DNA from 2 places in the Vibrio sp. genome. Region 2 is predicted to be linked to the other one. Evidence: riboswitches for the same ligand, from Rfam matches in the RefSeq annotation. Region 2 holds a riboswitch; the other holds the start of a gene.
The links. Region 2 has a riboswitch for cyclic di-GMP ahead of gbpA (N-acetylglucosamine-binding protein GbpA). Riboswitches for the same ligand answer to the same signal wherever they lie in the genome.
Positions count from the first base shown of each region.

Region 1 (7,701 bases), on a different contig from region 2:
TGTACATCGGTAAGTCAGGTCTCTTGAATGATGAACCGGCGAGAGAAATTGAAGCGCTGCTCCAACAATATGGAGTGCAGGTAGATGAGAACCTTAATGAGCCCGCAGACCATATTGCCATCGAGCTTGATTTTTTAGGTAACCTAATCATCCGCTCTAACGAGTTGGAGCAAGAAAGTGCAATGGAAGAAGCGTTGGCCGCACAAGATGCATTTATCTGCGATCACCTACTAAGTTGGACACCACAATTTGCTGCGAAATGTAAAAACATTGACGAATTTGGTTTCTATTCTGCTATCGCGAACTTGATGGTCGCATTCTTAGAGCTCGACTCGAGCTACTTAAAAGGTGAATAAACCTTACTTTTTGTGACCCTAAGCGGTAACAAAAGCCTTTTTATTTGCGCTTCTCCAGTTTGCGGTCTAGAATCGTGACCGCAAACGATAAAAATGAATTTAATAAATACAAACCGCTAATTAACAGCGGTTTTTGTGTTTCTGATACTTTCTGCCAGATTATCCTAAACTTAGGAATATTGTTCCGTGGCAGTCATCGACAGGACAGAACCTTATGGCCACTATAAAAGACGTAGCGCGCTTAGCCGGCGTGTCAACGACAACGGTATCTCACGTAATTAATAAAACACGTTTTGTTGCAGAAGCGACCCAAGAAAAGGTCATGGAAGCAGTACAGGAACTGAATTACGCACCAAGTGCTGTTGCTCGTAGCTTGAAATGTAACAGCACTCGTACCATCGGTATGTTAGTTACTCAATCAACCAACCTTTTCTTTTCTGAAGTTATCGATGGTGTAGAGAGCTACTGTTACCGTCAAGGTTATACTTTGATCCTATGTAATACCGGTGGTATTTACGAGAAGCAACGTGATTACATCCGCATGTTAGCTGAAAAGCGTGTAGATGGTATCTTGGTTATGTGTTCTGACTTAACTGAAGAGTTAAGTGAAATGCTTGATCGCCACAAAGATATTCCAAAAGTGGTTATGGATTGGGGCCCAGAGAGCTCCCAAGCAGACAAGATCATCGATAACTCCGAAGAAGGTGGCTACCTAGCAACGAAATACCTTATTGAACGCGGGCATAGTGACATCGCTTGTTTAAGTGGTCACTTCGAAAAAGCAGCGTGCCAAGAACGTATCGCGGGATACCGACGCGCAATGCAAGAGGCCGAACTCAATGTCAACGAAGACTGGATCCTCGAAGGTAACTTTGAATGTGATACAGCCGTACTAGCTGCTGACAAGATCGTCGCAATGGACAAGCGCCCTACTGCAGTATTCTGTTTCAATGACACTATGGCTCTTGGTTTGATGAGCCGCCTACAGCAGAAAGGTATCCAAATTCCTGAAGACATGTCGATCATTGGCTATGACAATATTGAGTTAGCGGAATACTTCTCTCCACCACTAACAACAGTTCACCAGCCAAAACGTCGTGTTGGTAAAAATGCGTTTGAAATTCTGCTAGAGCGCATAAAGGACAAAGAACACGAAAAACGCGTTTTTGAAATGCACCCAGAAATTGTTGAGCGTTGTACGGTTCGCAACCTTAACAAGTAATAACGATATGCGTTTGGCAATATGATTATTGATTAGCCAAACGCATAACCCCCATCAATTTACTGAACCAAGATCACATTTAGTCACTCCAAGTGTGATACTTACCTCAAATATTATTTATTCTTAAATAGTTCGATTAATGCCACGAACAGGGCAAACCATTCCGAAAGGATGGGACGCAAAGCCACCGGCCTTAAGTCATTAGTACAAGGCAGCGGGGTTGCCGATGGCAAATATGCAAAACTAGTACAATAAGATTTCTCGTAATCTAGACGCGTCTTAACACGTAACAGCACTAGACATGGAATTCGTCGATATTTTACGAAGTGTTTTCTTGTATGACACCTTACTGACAAAATTTCTGCATTATTTTGCTACTCTCTCGGACCTGAATTGGTGGCGTATACATATACACCGAGAAATTACAGCATGGATAAACCAATACTAAAAGACTCAATGAGACTGTTTGAGCAACTTGGTCAAATTAAGTCTCGTTCAATGTTTGGCGGCTTCGGCATTTTCGCAGATGAAACGATGTTTGCCTTGGTGGTAAATGACAGACTGCACGTGCGCGCTGATGAACAGCTTACACAGCAGTTTAAAACCCTTGCGCTGGAACCATACGTTTATAAAAAACGCGGTTTCCCCGTCGTAACCAAATATTTTGCATTAACTGATGATCTTTCTTCTGACACCGAACGAACATTAGCGCTTGCTAAACAAGCTTTAAAAGCGGCAAAAGAAGAGAAAAAGATACAATCAAAAGCTAAGCCTAACCGCTTGAAAGATTTACCTAACTTGCGATTAGCAACGGAAAGAATGCTGAAAAAGGCAGGGATTGACGACGTTGAATCCTTGGAAGAAGCGGGCGCAGTCAATGCTTATAAGGCTATTCAGTCTTCTCATTCAGCAGAAGTCAGTGTTGAGTTACTTTGGGCGCTAGAAGGTGCAATAAAAGGTACGCACTGGTCAGTAATACCTCAAACTCGTCGACAAGAGTTACTTAGCAAACTCTCCAACTGATTGATAAAAAGCCAGCATAATGCTGGCTTTTTTACTTTTGATGGAAATTTTCTGCTTCATGACTCGTTCTTATTCCCTATATCAATGATTCCCTATACTTACTTAAGTATGTAACTATAGGGCACAAGTTACCTTGAGCGCAGATTGTATAAGGACGCTGTTATGAACAAAAAATTGATCATTGGCATAGTACTGGTCACTCTTATCGTGTTTTTAGCGATGAACTTTGGCCAATATTTAACACTTGAGAATGCCAAAGCACAGCAACTAGCGCTAGCTGACTACATTAATGAGAATTTTATCTTTGCTGCACTGACTTACTTCGTCGCTTATATCGCGATTACAGCCTTTTCTATCCCTGGGGCTGCGGTTGTGACTTTACTCGGTGCCGCCTTGTTTGGCTTTTGGACGAGCTTGCTGCTTGTTTCTTTTGCCAGCACTATTGGTGCTACTCTTGCTTTCCTTAGTAGTCGCTTCTTGCTACGAGACTGGGTACAAGACAAATTCGGGGATAAGTTAAATGCGATCAATCAAGGTGTGGAGCGTGACGGTGCATTTTATCTCTTTTCTCTAAGGCTAATCCCTGTCTTCCCATTTTTCCTAATTAACTTGCTAATGGGACTGACACCAATCTCTGTCGCTCGTTTCTATGTGGTGAGTCAATTGGGTATGTTACCTGGTACTGCTGTATACCTTAATGCGGGTACTCAGCTCGCTCAGATTGAGAGCTTATCGGGTATTGTCTCTCCATCAGTGTTAGCTTCTTTTGCTCTGCTGGGCCTATTCCCTGTCATAGCCAAATGGGTAATGGCTAAGATAAAGTCTTCTCCTGCAGCACAAAATGGCTCTACATCATGAAGGTTTACTCTGCTAGTAACCCACCCGAAGCTCACATAGTCTGTGAGCTTCTCAGGTCCCAAGGTATTAATTGTGAGGTTCGCGGAGAAGGTATCTTTGGCTTACAAGGCGAAGTGCCTTTTGGAGAAAATAGTGAGCCGTATGTTTGGCTGTTACAAGCGGATAAACAAACTGAAGCGCTTAAAATCATAGAGCAGTTTAAGCAGTCAGATGCGGGTGTTGAGTGGCTATGTGTCAAATGCGGTGAAATGAATGAGTCACAATTTGGTGTGTGCTGGCAATGCGGGACAGCCGCCGATTAAGCAGTTTGGATTTGTTGCTGGATGAACTCTATTGAGTGCTGATTAAATTCATCTGGGCGCTCTACATTACAAACGTGGCCGCAATCCGGAATTTCTAATAGCTTACTTCTACTATGTACTGCGACCATTTCTTTTACAGGCTTTATAAACATATAGTCCCTTTCCCCCATTAAATAGAGAGTCGGGATTGGCAGTTCACGATCCTTAAAGTATTTCATTAAAGGGTTCACTTCCGCAGTCAGGATGAACCAGCGCTTAAACTCTTTCTGACAAAGTTTCTTTGCTTCGCGGATAAACAAGTGACGTGACTCTTTCTGAGTTCGTTGAGGCATGACGATATAAGCAAACAAGCTGTATAACCACATGTAAGGGACTATGTGCTTACACAAGTTACCTAACCTCACCAAAACTTGAGAACGAGTGTTCAGGCGCGTTACAGCTCCGCCAAGAACCATTGATTTAACGCGGTCTGAGGCTAACTCAGCAATATTACGGACAATAATGGTTCCCAGAGACATGCCAACAAAATGAGCAGACCTGATTTTCAAATGGTCCAGCACTTTGAGGATATCTTGCGTTACCGCTTTAAAGGTATATCGATTTGCCATCAATTCTTTAAGCAGTTGGTTAGATTTTCCGTGTCCTCTCAAATCAATCAACAACAAATTAAAATGCTGCTTATAAGCTTTGATTTGTTTAAACCAGATAGATGAACTCCCTCCAGCACCATGCACAAACACCACCCACTCTTTACTCGTTGGATGTTCAAATGTTTTGTGAAACAGCATTTCTGAGCTCATATTTTTGTTTTGTCTATCTTTGCCAAGGAGTTTTGAAAACCGAAGATTAGCATAAAGTGATGCAATTTTAATTCAGCTTATGTCAATTCGTGTAACTTATCTTGTCCAAAACTAGAAAAATACAAAAAAGGCGTCATAAGACGCCTCATTTCAACCGTATATTATTTATGCATTCAACGCACTGTGGTACAGCGATAGATACTCATCCGCCGCTTTACTCCAGCAGAAGTTTTGACTCATCGCATACAATTGAACTCGTTTCACCTCGTTAGGTTGTTGGGCATAAAGCAACAGTGAACGTTGCAATGTCAGAAGCAGAGCCACTGGCTCTGGCTCGTCGAAAACAAACCCTGTGGCGATATTTGGGTCAACATCGTAATCGCTCACGCTGTCTTTAAGTCCACCTACACCACGTACGATAGGTAGTGTGCCATAAGCCATGCTGTATATCTGGTTTAGACCACATGGTTCAAATTCAGATGGCATCAAAAAGAAATCGGAGCCAGCTTCAACGAGATGCGCCAAGCCATTGTCGTACGCTTCAACAAACTTAAACTTGTCGCTGTATAACGCTTCCACCTCTTTCAATCTAGACGCCAGAACAGGATCGCCTGTACCAACGATAACAAGTTGAACATCATGCTTCAGAAACTGAGAAAGAATCGGAAGCAGGTAATGCACCCCTTTCTGATTAGTCAAACGGCACACCATGCCATACATCGCAGTCTCTTTTACCGCTAGTCCTACCTTCTCTTGCAAGTTTCGTTTACACGCTTTCTTCCCTCTCACCATACTTTGGCGATTGGCTCGAAAATTCGTCGGTAAATACGGATCCGTTTCTGGGTTCCAAGAAGAGTAGTCACAACCATTTAATATGCCGACAAGGTCTTTCGCACGACTTTGGAATTCGGCTGCCATTCCGTGACTGCCTAGTTCGGTTTTAAGCTCTTCAGCATAGCTAGGGCTTACTGCATTAATCTTATCTGCGTTAAGTACACCCGCTTTAAGCATAGTGACATGTGAAGGGCTAACAGCAGCATCAGGAGCATAGCGAGCATGGAACTCTGGTAAGCACTGTAGCTCGTCATAGCTGAACACACCTTTAAAGACCGCATTATGTATAGACAATATACTCTTAGTGTCTGAAAAAAATGGACATGAGTTGTAGCGATGCTTAAGCAAAAACGGGACTAATCCAGTGTGCCAGTCATTCGCATGAATGACATGAGGCTGGAAATCTAGCTTCTGAAGCATGTCTAAACACGCTGCACTAAAAAATGCGAATCGTTCACCATTGTCACTGTACGCCTGATTGTTTTCCGCGTACATTTCAGGTCGGTCGAAATACTTGGGACAGTCAATTGCATAGGCTGTAACGCCAGCAATCGTTAATTCGCGAACCTTGTAGGCGGTGTGAGGCCAGAGCTCTAGCTGCGTCTCTAGTAACACTGGAGCAGATTCAATACCTGCCACCTTTCGGTAGGCAGGGAGAGTTAACCGAACATCTTGGTTAAGTTCATGGAGAGCTTCAGGCAGTGCCTTGGCAACATCTGCCAAGCCACCACTTTTTATCAATCCTTCGACTTCCGATGCTACAAATAGAATAGATAAATTCTTAGTAGCCAACACGCGCTCCTTTAGGAATAACGACAATTCCATCATCGGATACGTGGAAGTGCTTCTTGTCTTCCGTGAGATTGACACCAATTTGTGTGCCTGGCGCAATATCCGCATCCTTATCCACAATTACTCGACGCAATACGCAGCCTTCGCCAACTTTGACATCGCCCAAAAGGATACTTTCGCTAATATCACATGCAGATGCAATATTACTGCGGAAACCAAGCACACTCTTTTCAATACGAGAGCCGCGAACATAGCTGCCGTTACATACCAAGCTATCAATAATCTGTACGCGACCGTTGACTGAATCGGTAAACGTGGCAGGTGGTAATGGTGGGTAGTATGTGTGAAGTGGCCATTTACGATTGTACAACGAGAAAGCCGCATCTTTTTCTAGTAGATCCATGTGCGCCTGCCAGTAGGCATCGATGGTACCTACATCACGCCAGTAAACTTCTTCTTTCTCACCAGTAATACGGTTAGTGCTGAAGTCATAAACATACACATCTCCACGTGGGAACATCTTAGGAATGATGTCTTTACCAAAATCATGAGAGGATTCTGGGTTATCTGCGTCTTCGATGAGTTCAGCAAAAAGTGTCTGCGCTTCAAACACGTAATTACCCATTGAAACCAAAGCGTGTTCAGGATCACCAGGAATTGATTTAGGGTTTTCCGGTTTTTCTTGGAAGCCTATCATGCGACCTTCCGCATCAACCTCAATCACTCCAAACTGTGAAGCTTCCGACAATGGCATACGCAGAGCTGATACCGTAAGCGCAGCTTCTTTCTCTTTATGGAAATCCAGCATCTGCTTGATATCCATTTTGTAAATATGATCAGAGCCGAAGATGCACACTTGGTCTGGTTCAGCTAATTCCATAAAGCGTAAGTTTTGGTAGATGGCGTCTGCGGTGCCTTCATACCAACGCTTGCCCGTACGCATCTGTGCAGGGATAGGGTCGATAAAACGATCTGTTATACCGTTAATATTCCAACCTTTTTTCAAGTGGTGGAATAAAGACTGTGACTTAAACTGCGTCAGAACATAAATTCTCATCAAATCCGCGTTAACAAAATTATTCAACGCAAAATCTATCAATCGGTAACTTCCGCCAAAAGGTACCGAAGGTTTACTACGAGACTCGGTCAACGGACGCAAACGCGAGCCTTCTCCACCAGCAAGGATCATTCCTAAAACACCAGCCATTTAATTCTCTCCATATTATTGTTTTGTGGATAAGCATATAGTTTTATTTGGGGGGCTTATCTCATTTCCATAGAGCCGATCTGCTTATATACAGATTCAGCTCTAACAACCTAACGTTGCTAGTTATCCTTCCACAACAGGTGTGCAAGAGGTTTATTATAAGTTATCGTATTTCAGGAAGATTACAATTTAAAATATGCTGTACCAACAAGCGCACATTGATTACTTTCCATCACTCTGGGTTGGCTCACACAATATCGGAGTCGTCACACATCTCTGTAACAGAATAACTACAAGTTAGTGATAC
Region 1 covers NZ_CFHWOM010000062.1:4,244-11,944, reverse strand. The annotation lists gene torD (molecular chaperone TorD) at 1-356, shown strand, start outside; gene purR (HTH-type transcriptional repressor PurR) at 571-1,578, shown strand; cyclic di-GMP riboswitch class I at 1,721-1,806, shown strand; gene AC4MRV_RS19140 (TfoX/Sxy family DNA transformation protein) at 2,008-2,601, shown strand; gene AC4MRV_RS19135 (TVP38/TMEM64 family protein) at 2,764-3,459, shown strand; gene AC4MRV_RS19130 (putative signal transducing protein) at 3,456-3,761, shown strand; gene AC4MRV_RS19125 (alpha/beta fold hydrolase) at 3,758-4,561, opposite strand; gene glgA (glycogen synthase GlgA) at 4,727-6,187, opposite strand; gene glgC (glucose-1-phosphate adenylyltransferase) at 6,177-7,394, opposite strand.
Region 1: linked by a shared signal. The riboswitch ahead of AC4MRV_RS19140 (TfoX/Sxy family DNA transformation protein) and the one ahead of gbpA (N-acetylglucosamine-binding protein GbpA) in region 2 are both predicted to bind cyclic di-GMP.

Region 2 (7,701 bases):
TGTACTCCCTTTGCTTATCAAAGACATGGAATATGCCTACTACGAAAGCTACCTAAGCCAAAAGAAAGGGCTAATCGCTGCACAAAAATTCTGTAACCAGTTCCTATATTCTTATCCGAACGAACAGGAAATTTTAGTTGCGAAAACAATTCCAATTGAAGACAGGTTTAGCTGGGAGAAGCTGGCAGATCCAGTCCCAAACTACGCGCTAAAGTCTCCGGAAGTATTCATTGCGTGGCTGATTGATTATCTTGAAGCCGACATTAAAGAAGCAAAAAAAGGAAACATTAGTAGCCCAATTAAATCTGCTAGTGATGTATTACGAGACTTAAGAGACATTATTCGAGATGTTATCGACTTTAAAGGTCTTAGCGAAGAGTCACATCGCTGGGTTGATTCTGTGTTTATTCCTTTGATGAATCGAATCGCGGTAGGTCCACCAAAAGAAAGAATTGAAGAGATGGTCGCCTTACTAAAAAGTGGTGTCCTCAAGTTAAACCTTGGCCCCTCGCCTGAGGTAATGACTTGTTCGAGTACTAACTCAATCACTCTCAAATCAACGGTGTGGCCTGAGCTAGAAGAACAAGCTGACATAAAGATTCATGCAAAGATCTCAATGCATAGTCCAAAAGATGACGGAACTAAACTCTGGCAAAACCTTTTAGTAAAAAAATACACAAGGCTCTATTTCAATGGTAATTACCATCCAGGTGGTATTGATGTAACACAGGACATGAATGTAATAGATGCTAACGGTATAGAGCAAAGCAACATCTGGGCATTGGGTATGCCGACAGAAGGTAATAAGTTTTACACCTTCATCGTACCTAGACCAGGTGTTAACTCCACGGCAATTGTCGATGCGGGTCGAGCAGTTAATACCTTGTTCAAACAGTTGTCTTGCACACCAATGGAAGGTAAACAACATGTCACAAGTTAAACTACTAAACCGCTTTACCCTCGCAGGACTAGCGGCGACATTAGTTGGGAATGGTATTGGCCGATTTGCCTACATAGCATTGATGCCAGTACTCATACAGAGCGGATGGTTCTCAAGCGAAGATGCCTCTATTCTGGGTGCAGCAACACTGATTGGCTATATCTTCGGTGCACCAGCTTCAAGCTTTTTACAGCGATATTGCTCTACCGGAACACTTATACGGGCCTCTCTCTTACTGAGTAGCTTTAGCTATCTTGGCTGCGCGTTGAAGTCAGCTCCGTTTGAATGGTTTTTAACACTGAGAACTATTGCGGGTGTATCGGGAGCTGTTCTTATGGTGCTCGCGCCACCTGTGATCGCGAGCCTTCACCCACAAGAGATGAAAGCACGAATCAGTGGTGTTGTTTTTTCGGGGATTGGTCTTGGTGCCATGATTTCAGGAACCATCATACCTTTACTGATCTACCAAAGTGTCGAAAGTGCGTGGTTAGGTATGGGAGTGATAGCATTCCTTGCTACTGTTCTAACTTGGAACGCATGGTCAACTGAGATAAAGCCAAAGCATTGTGCTAAAAGCCCATCGACTTTTGATGCTTTATCTAAAAACGAGCGTGTCAGCATAGGCTGCGTGCTGTTAGCCTATACGTTTAACGCTATTGGTTATTTACCTCATACGCTCTTTTGGGTTGACTATATTGTTCGAGAGCTAGAAATGAGCTTTTCAAGCGGCGGATTTTATTGGGCAGTCTTTGGCATTGGAGCCGCTACAGGGCCAATAGTTACCGGTATACTTGGAGACAAATTTGGGCTTAAAAAAGCACTATTAGCCGCGTTTTGTTGCAAAGCATTGGGGGTAGCTCTTCCACTATTAAGCACCAGTGAAATGGCGCTTTTTGCTTCATCTCTACTGGTTGGTATGTTCACACCTGGCACCGTAACACTGGTATCCACTTATACCCTAGAAATCGTTGGGCCGCAGCTCCATACGAAATCTTGGGGGGCAATGACAATGGCTTTTGCAATATCTCAAGGTGTTGTAGGCTTTGTGATGGCTCACTATGCTCCGCAGCTCACCAGTTATAACGCCCTGTTTATGATAAGTGCGAGTGCACTCATTTTATCCATACTCTGCATCGCATTTACATCACCTAAACAGCAGATGTTGAATGCTGCTCAAATAAGTTCGTAGCAAAGGAATCGCTCATGAAATTATATTTAAATGATACGTCTCCATTCTCTAGGGCGGTGTTAGCTACCGCATATATGTGCCATGCACCATTAGAACTTGAATGGGTCGATCCATGGCAAACCCCACAGGTATTGGTCACAATCAATCCGTTTAGTACCATACCAGTTTTAGAAACTGCTGATGGAATTGCACTTAGCGAGAGTTTGACGATTTGCGAGTTCTTACTACAAACTCACCCAATAGAGACACTCTCAATGACCAAGGCTAACGCTCCCAAACGTATGTCGTTATTAGGGTTAAGTAAAACGCTAATGGAAGTGTCATTTCGCTGCGCTGCGTTAAGCCGTTTCGACGCTGAACACAATGTGCTAGTGGAAAGAGGAAAAAGCGGTATACAAAGATGTATTCAAGCAATCATCGAGCAGCTAAATGACACTCATGATTTGCTAAAACCTGATTTCTCGACCTTGTACCTACATGTGGCATTGGATTACGTTTTGTTCAGGCATTCTAGCCTTCTTTCAGAGAAGGAGAGCGACATTATTATCACCGCCTTACAAGCTTCGCCTTTCAAAGAAACATTAGAAAAGTTGAGCCTCGATTCGCTTTCCAATAAACCTCACTTTAGCGAGCTGGGTGATTAGTTAAGAAAAAAGAGTCAACCTGACCGCTTGACTCTTTTTTAAAAGCAATTGATGTTAGTACGGGACTACTGTTGATTACTGCAGCTGGTGCCCCGTCTTCTGCGCTAGTTGCTGCATGGCCTCGGCAAACGTTGTTGTTCTACCTTTAGCCTTAACTTGCACTACCTTATACCCCATACTTTCTAGAGCTTGGCGCTCTGTCAACACGGCTTTGTCATCTTGTTCACTGCCCTGAGCAGGCTGATGAATGTAACACCCCTCTAGTTGACCGTCTTCAACCAATTGGTGATGTTTCAAAGCATCAATATCTAAATTCATAGTACTTCTTTTAATTAACAATAGAGAGTTTGTGTGGCAGGTTACATGCGCTTTAAAGGCTTAACAACAGTATCTAAGCCTTCTATTTTTAGCGCCAGACAGAGTTTAAGCAGTTCACCTAATTCCCCTTCAGGGAAACCTTTCTTATCGAACCAAAGCAAATACTCTTCAGGTAAGTCAATCAGCACTCTTCCTGCATATTTACCAAATGGCATTTGCATCCTAGCGAGCTTCAATAAGTTTTCTTTTTCTAACATCTTACCATTCTAAGGTTGTTCCCAGCCCTTAAGAGTAACACCTAATCGATCAACCCAATAGTTAATCGCGTCTTTCGCATCATCTAAGGAATCAATAATGGTAGAAAAGTCTTTGTTGCCAGCTTCGCGATCTATCGCAGCAAAAAGAGGTTTACCTGTTTGAGCATCGCTCACCAATAGCTCTACACTCGCGCTACCAACATTGGTATGTTCACCAGTCGTGACCTTTGAAATTGTGGAAATAGCGAGCCCTACGGGTAACACGCTGCTCGTGACAGCAAGCACAGGGTTAGGCGTTTCGATGTTACTTAAAGCGACACTAATACGTAGACTTTTTCCTGTTGGCGATTGGACAACACTTTTATATGGACTAATTTTCTCTGTAAGCCTTGATACCATATGCTCACTAAGCTCTTTGATATCATCCCCGTCCAGTGCGCTTTCATCTGTGACGACAAATACTTGGTCTATCACCACTGAGTCGTATTCACTTAATTTAGCTCGAAGACGATCTGGATCTTGAAGACCGATACGTGCCCAAACTAAATCTACACCACCCGAGGGCCCAGGCTTAAAGTCTTCATAAGTCGTGAACTTGGTCGGGCGCTTGATTGGCCCATTTGCGCATCCAGCTAGAACAAAGGCAGATAAGAAAAGAATCAGTAATTTTGTCAACTTCATAAATAGCACTCTCACACACAGACAAATGGAATGCTATATTATAAATATAAATTAGTCGAACTCTATGTCTCAGAGTGCCACCGATTTCATGAAATTATGCGTCATGCACCGTATGAGCATATTCCACAATCACTTGATTGCCCTCAATGTAGGCATTTTGTATTTCACCATCAACACTCATTCTGCTTTTTAGGTAAACCACTGTTGGTCCACTGGGGTTCTGCTCTTTCAGGGAAGGAAAGGTGTGCCTAGGTTCAAGCTGTAAATGACGGCAAAAATGGCTCACAAATGACATTGTCATAGGTCGCTCGCCTCTCAATACTTGAGAGAAGGTTAGCTGATTCATACCCAACTTTTTGGCAAATTCCATTTGGGTCAAACGCATTTTCGACTTTTTTGACATCCAAGTTTGATAGAGAGCCTCTCGGTCTTGCTCAGTGAATTCCATGATGATTCCTTTGTATACGTTGCTGAAATGAATTGTCAGCGTTTTCATACACCGGGATGTCAGGTAACCGTTATGGCAGCTTAAAGGTTTGGTTCAGATTCTTTCTTACTCGGTCAGTTATTCGCGAATCCCAACAACGAATATATACAAATTATTTATACAATTAAAAACTTAACCCTTTGTTTTTAATATCTTATTCATATCATTATTATGAATTAATCAAGTCAATTGATGTCAGAAATTTCAAATCGAGAATATGCTTCCACAAACTATGATTGATTATCGCTTTTAACCAAAACATTCACTACATTTCGCGTGCTCATACGCACTTCTGGCAAACTATCTGAAAAGTTAGGACGCAAAGCCACCGGTCTGTCGACATTAACTATGTCTATGATAGCGGAGCTGCCACTGAGCTTTAATATTGAGTGTTACGTATGCCGAGGTGTCATCTTGTTTTGTCAGCAAACTAATAAAGGACAGATGATGAATCAACTCCCTCAAAAAACTTTAATCGCAATCGCTCTAATGACGATAAGTGGCACGGCCGCTGCTCATGGTTACGTTTCCGCCTATGGCAATGGTGTCGCGGAAGGTCGCGCTGCTTTATGTAAATTCCCAACCAGCGATACAAACGAAAAAAACACTCAATGCGGTGCAATTCAATACGAACCACAAAGCGTTGAAGGGCCTGACGGTTTCCCAGAATCAGGGCCGCGTGATGGAAAAATCGCTAGTGCAGAAACATCTCTCGCGGCCGCCTTAGATGAACAAACTGCTAGTCGCTGGGTAAAGCGTCCGATTCAATCAGGTCAACAATATTTTGAGTGGACATTTACAGCCAACCACGTAACTAAAGATTGGAAATATTACATCACCAAACCAGACTGGAATCCAAATCAACCTCTTGCTCGCCAGTCATTTGATTTACAACCATTTTGTGTTGTCGATGGAAACATGGTTCAACCGCCAAAGCGTGTCAGTCATTTATGTAATGTCCCTGCGCGCGAGGGCTACCACGTAATTCTCGCAGTATGGGATGTGGGTGATACCGCTGCATCTTTCTACAACGTTATAGATGTAAAGTTTGATGGTGATTTACCTGTTGATCCAGATTGGAACCAAGGAGGTCAAATTAACCCAACGATGGATCTTAGTGTTGGTGACACTGTGTTTACTCGTGTATTCGATCATAGCGGCGAAAATGTTAGCTATAGTACAGAGCTCGAGATCAGCAGTGAAGAACAAGGAAAAGCGAATCAATGGGCACATGCTTTAGCAAGCAAAATCAACCATGAGCAAGATTTAATCCGCGCAGGGGAATTAAAGGAAGACGGCTCATTTGTGCCAACCTATGGTTCAAATCCAGTTTATCTAAAAGCAGGCTCAACCCTAGAACGCGTTGAAATTGGTTACAAGATCGATTCTACAGAGCCAGAACTGGATCTTAGTGTCGACGGTTTACAGTCTGAATACACAATTTCTGACCAGCCAACAGAGCTGAATCTTTCTCTATCAGCAACTGGCAATCTCAATGCGGAAATGACGGTGTACAACCACCATAAAGAGGCTCTAGCGTCATATTCAAAACGACTAGAGGACGGACAATCAGAGCCAGTTAACTTAACTCTAGCCAAATCGGAGCCGGGCCATCATATGCTTGTCGTTGTGACCAAAGATGACAACGGAACACTGGTTAACCAAGATACTATGGACTTCCACTTAGTAGAAGAACAGACGCCACCGCCATCAGACGAGTATGATCATGTCTTCCCTGAAGGAATGGATAGCTATACTGCAGGGACTAAAGTGTTAGCTAGTGATGGCAACATATACCAATGCAAGTCTTTCCCATACTCAGGGTACTGTGTGCAATGGTCACCGTCGGCTAACCACTACGAACCTGGTGTAGGCTCGCACTGGGAGTCTGCTTGGGACAAACTGAACTAACCATGTAACGAGGGGCGACATCGCCCCTTTTTTAGATCTGATGACACACGATATTGAGATCTTCGCTTCCACTTTTACCATAGAAGAACAGCTTCTTACCTTCGATATAGAAATGTAAGTCGGACTCGAAACTCGCTAGACTGTTTTTATCTCGAATAAAGGTCGGCGACTGTTCTGGTTTTAGATTCCAGTCCACTCCCGTAAACCTTTGCTCCATTCTTTGCCCCGTCACTTTGTTCTTGGCCATTAAAACAACCTCATAAGGTTCAACCAGCCCAGACTTATGATGCAAAGCCCCAGATTGATAATAGAGCACGCTATTGTTGGTTGGGAAATACATGGTAGTGAGTTCATCTACCTTCGCATACTGCTTATATGCTTCAGAGCTGAAGCCTGCTTTGGTTTCCGAGCAATGCCAACGCGTGCCACTAAATTCAACATCACTCAAGAAATAGTAATAAAGGCCAAAACCCGTCAATACACCCAAGAAAAGAGTTAATGCAACTCGCATCGAACCTCCTTGTTATCCAAAGAGTCTGCGATGTTTCTCGCCAAGTGATGCTTATCGACCCGGTAGAAGTGCAACATGTGATTGCGCTTACCTGTGGCTTGTTGTAGCCAAACCGTCAATGTGACTTGGTCTGGCTCATAAAGCGAAGGGTATAGCCTTATATAAACATCAGCACCGCATATAGTGGGTACCAAGGCTGCTAATTGCTGCTTCAACTCAAACACACCGATAAACCCATCAGTCACATCATGGAGGTAGTAGTTTGTGTCACCATTTGAGAAATGCTCATACTTATGTTTTTTAATGTAAGAAGGCTTGGTGACCATAGGTTTAGAGTAAAAGAGTAACAGCAAAGTCGCCAGCGTCGTCAGCATAAACACAGCCCCTAACATGTAAGGTTGTATCACCTTTTGCTTCCAAAATGGCAATGACGAGGCCTTTGGTTTTATATCTGTAGAAGACGTTTTTGTCTCTTCTATGTTGAGAGATTCTTCTGTGCGTTTATCCAACCATTGAATATCGAGAGAGTCAGCCTGCAGGTAGTAACCTACTTTGCTAATTGTTGTAATCTCTGTCCCTTTTGCTTTGAGAGACAATAGATTCCTACGCAGGCCAGAAATAACATTCGTCAAAGCCTGATCTGTGACAACCATACCTTCCCAACACTGGGCAAAAAGTTCTTCACGTGATACGGGTTCTTTGGCTTGCAGCAATAGCAACAGGACCTCATAAGGCAGAGGTCGTAATACTATTTTATTACCAT
Region 2 covers NZ_CFHWOM010000005.1:70,118-77,818, reverse strand. The annotation lists gene AC4MRV_RS05890 (FAD/NAD(P)-binding protein) at 1-940, shown strand, start outside; gene AC4MRV_RS05885 (YbfB/YjiJ family MFS transporter) at 927-2,129, shown strand; gene AC4MRV_RS05880 (glutathione S-transferase family protein) at 2,144-2,773, shown strand; gene AC4MRV_RS05875 (hypothetical protein) at 2,849-3,091, opposite strand; gene AC4MRV_RS05870 (DUF3820 family protein) at 3,133-3,348, opposite strand; gene AC4MRV_RS05865 (DUF3313 domain-containing protein) at 3,358-4,029, opposite strand; gene AC4MRV_RS05860 (helix-turn-helix domain-containing protein) at 4,124-4,477, opposite strand; cyclic di-GMP riboswitch class I at 4,801-4,890, shown strand; gene gbpA (N-acetylglucosamine-binding protein GbpA) at 4,964-6,427, shown strand; gene AC4MRV_RS05850 (hypothetical protein) at 6,459-6,938, opposite strand; gene AC4MRV_RS05845 (winged helix-turn-helix domain-containing protein) at 6,923-7,701, opposite strand, start outside.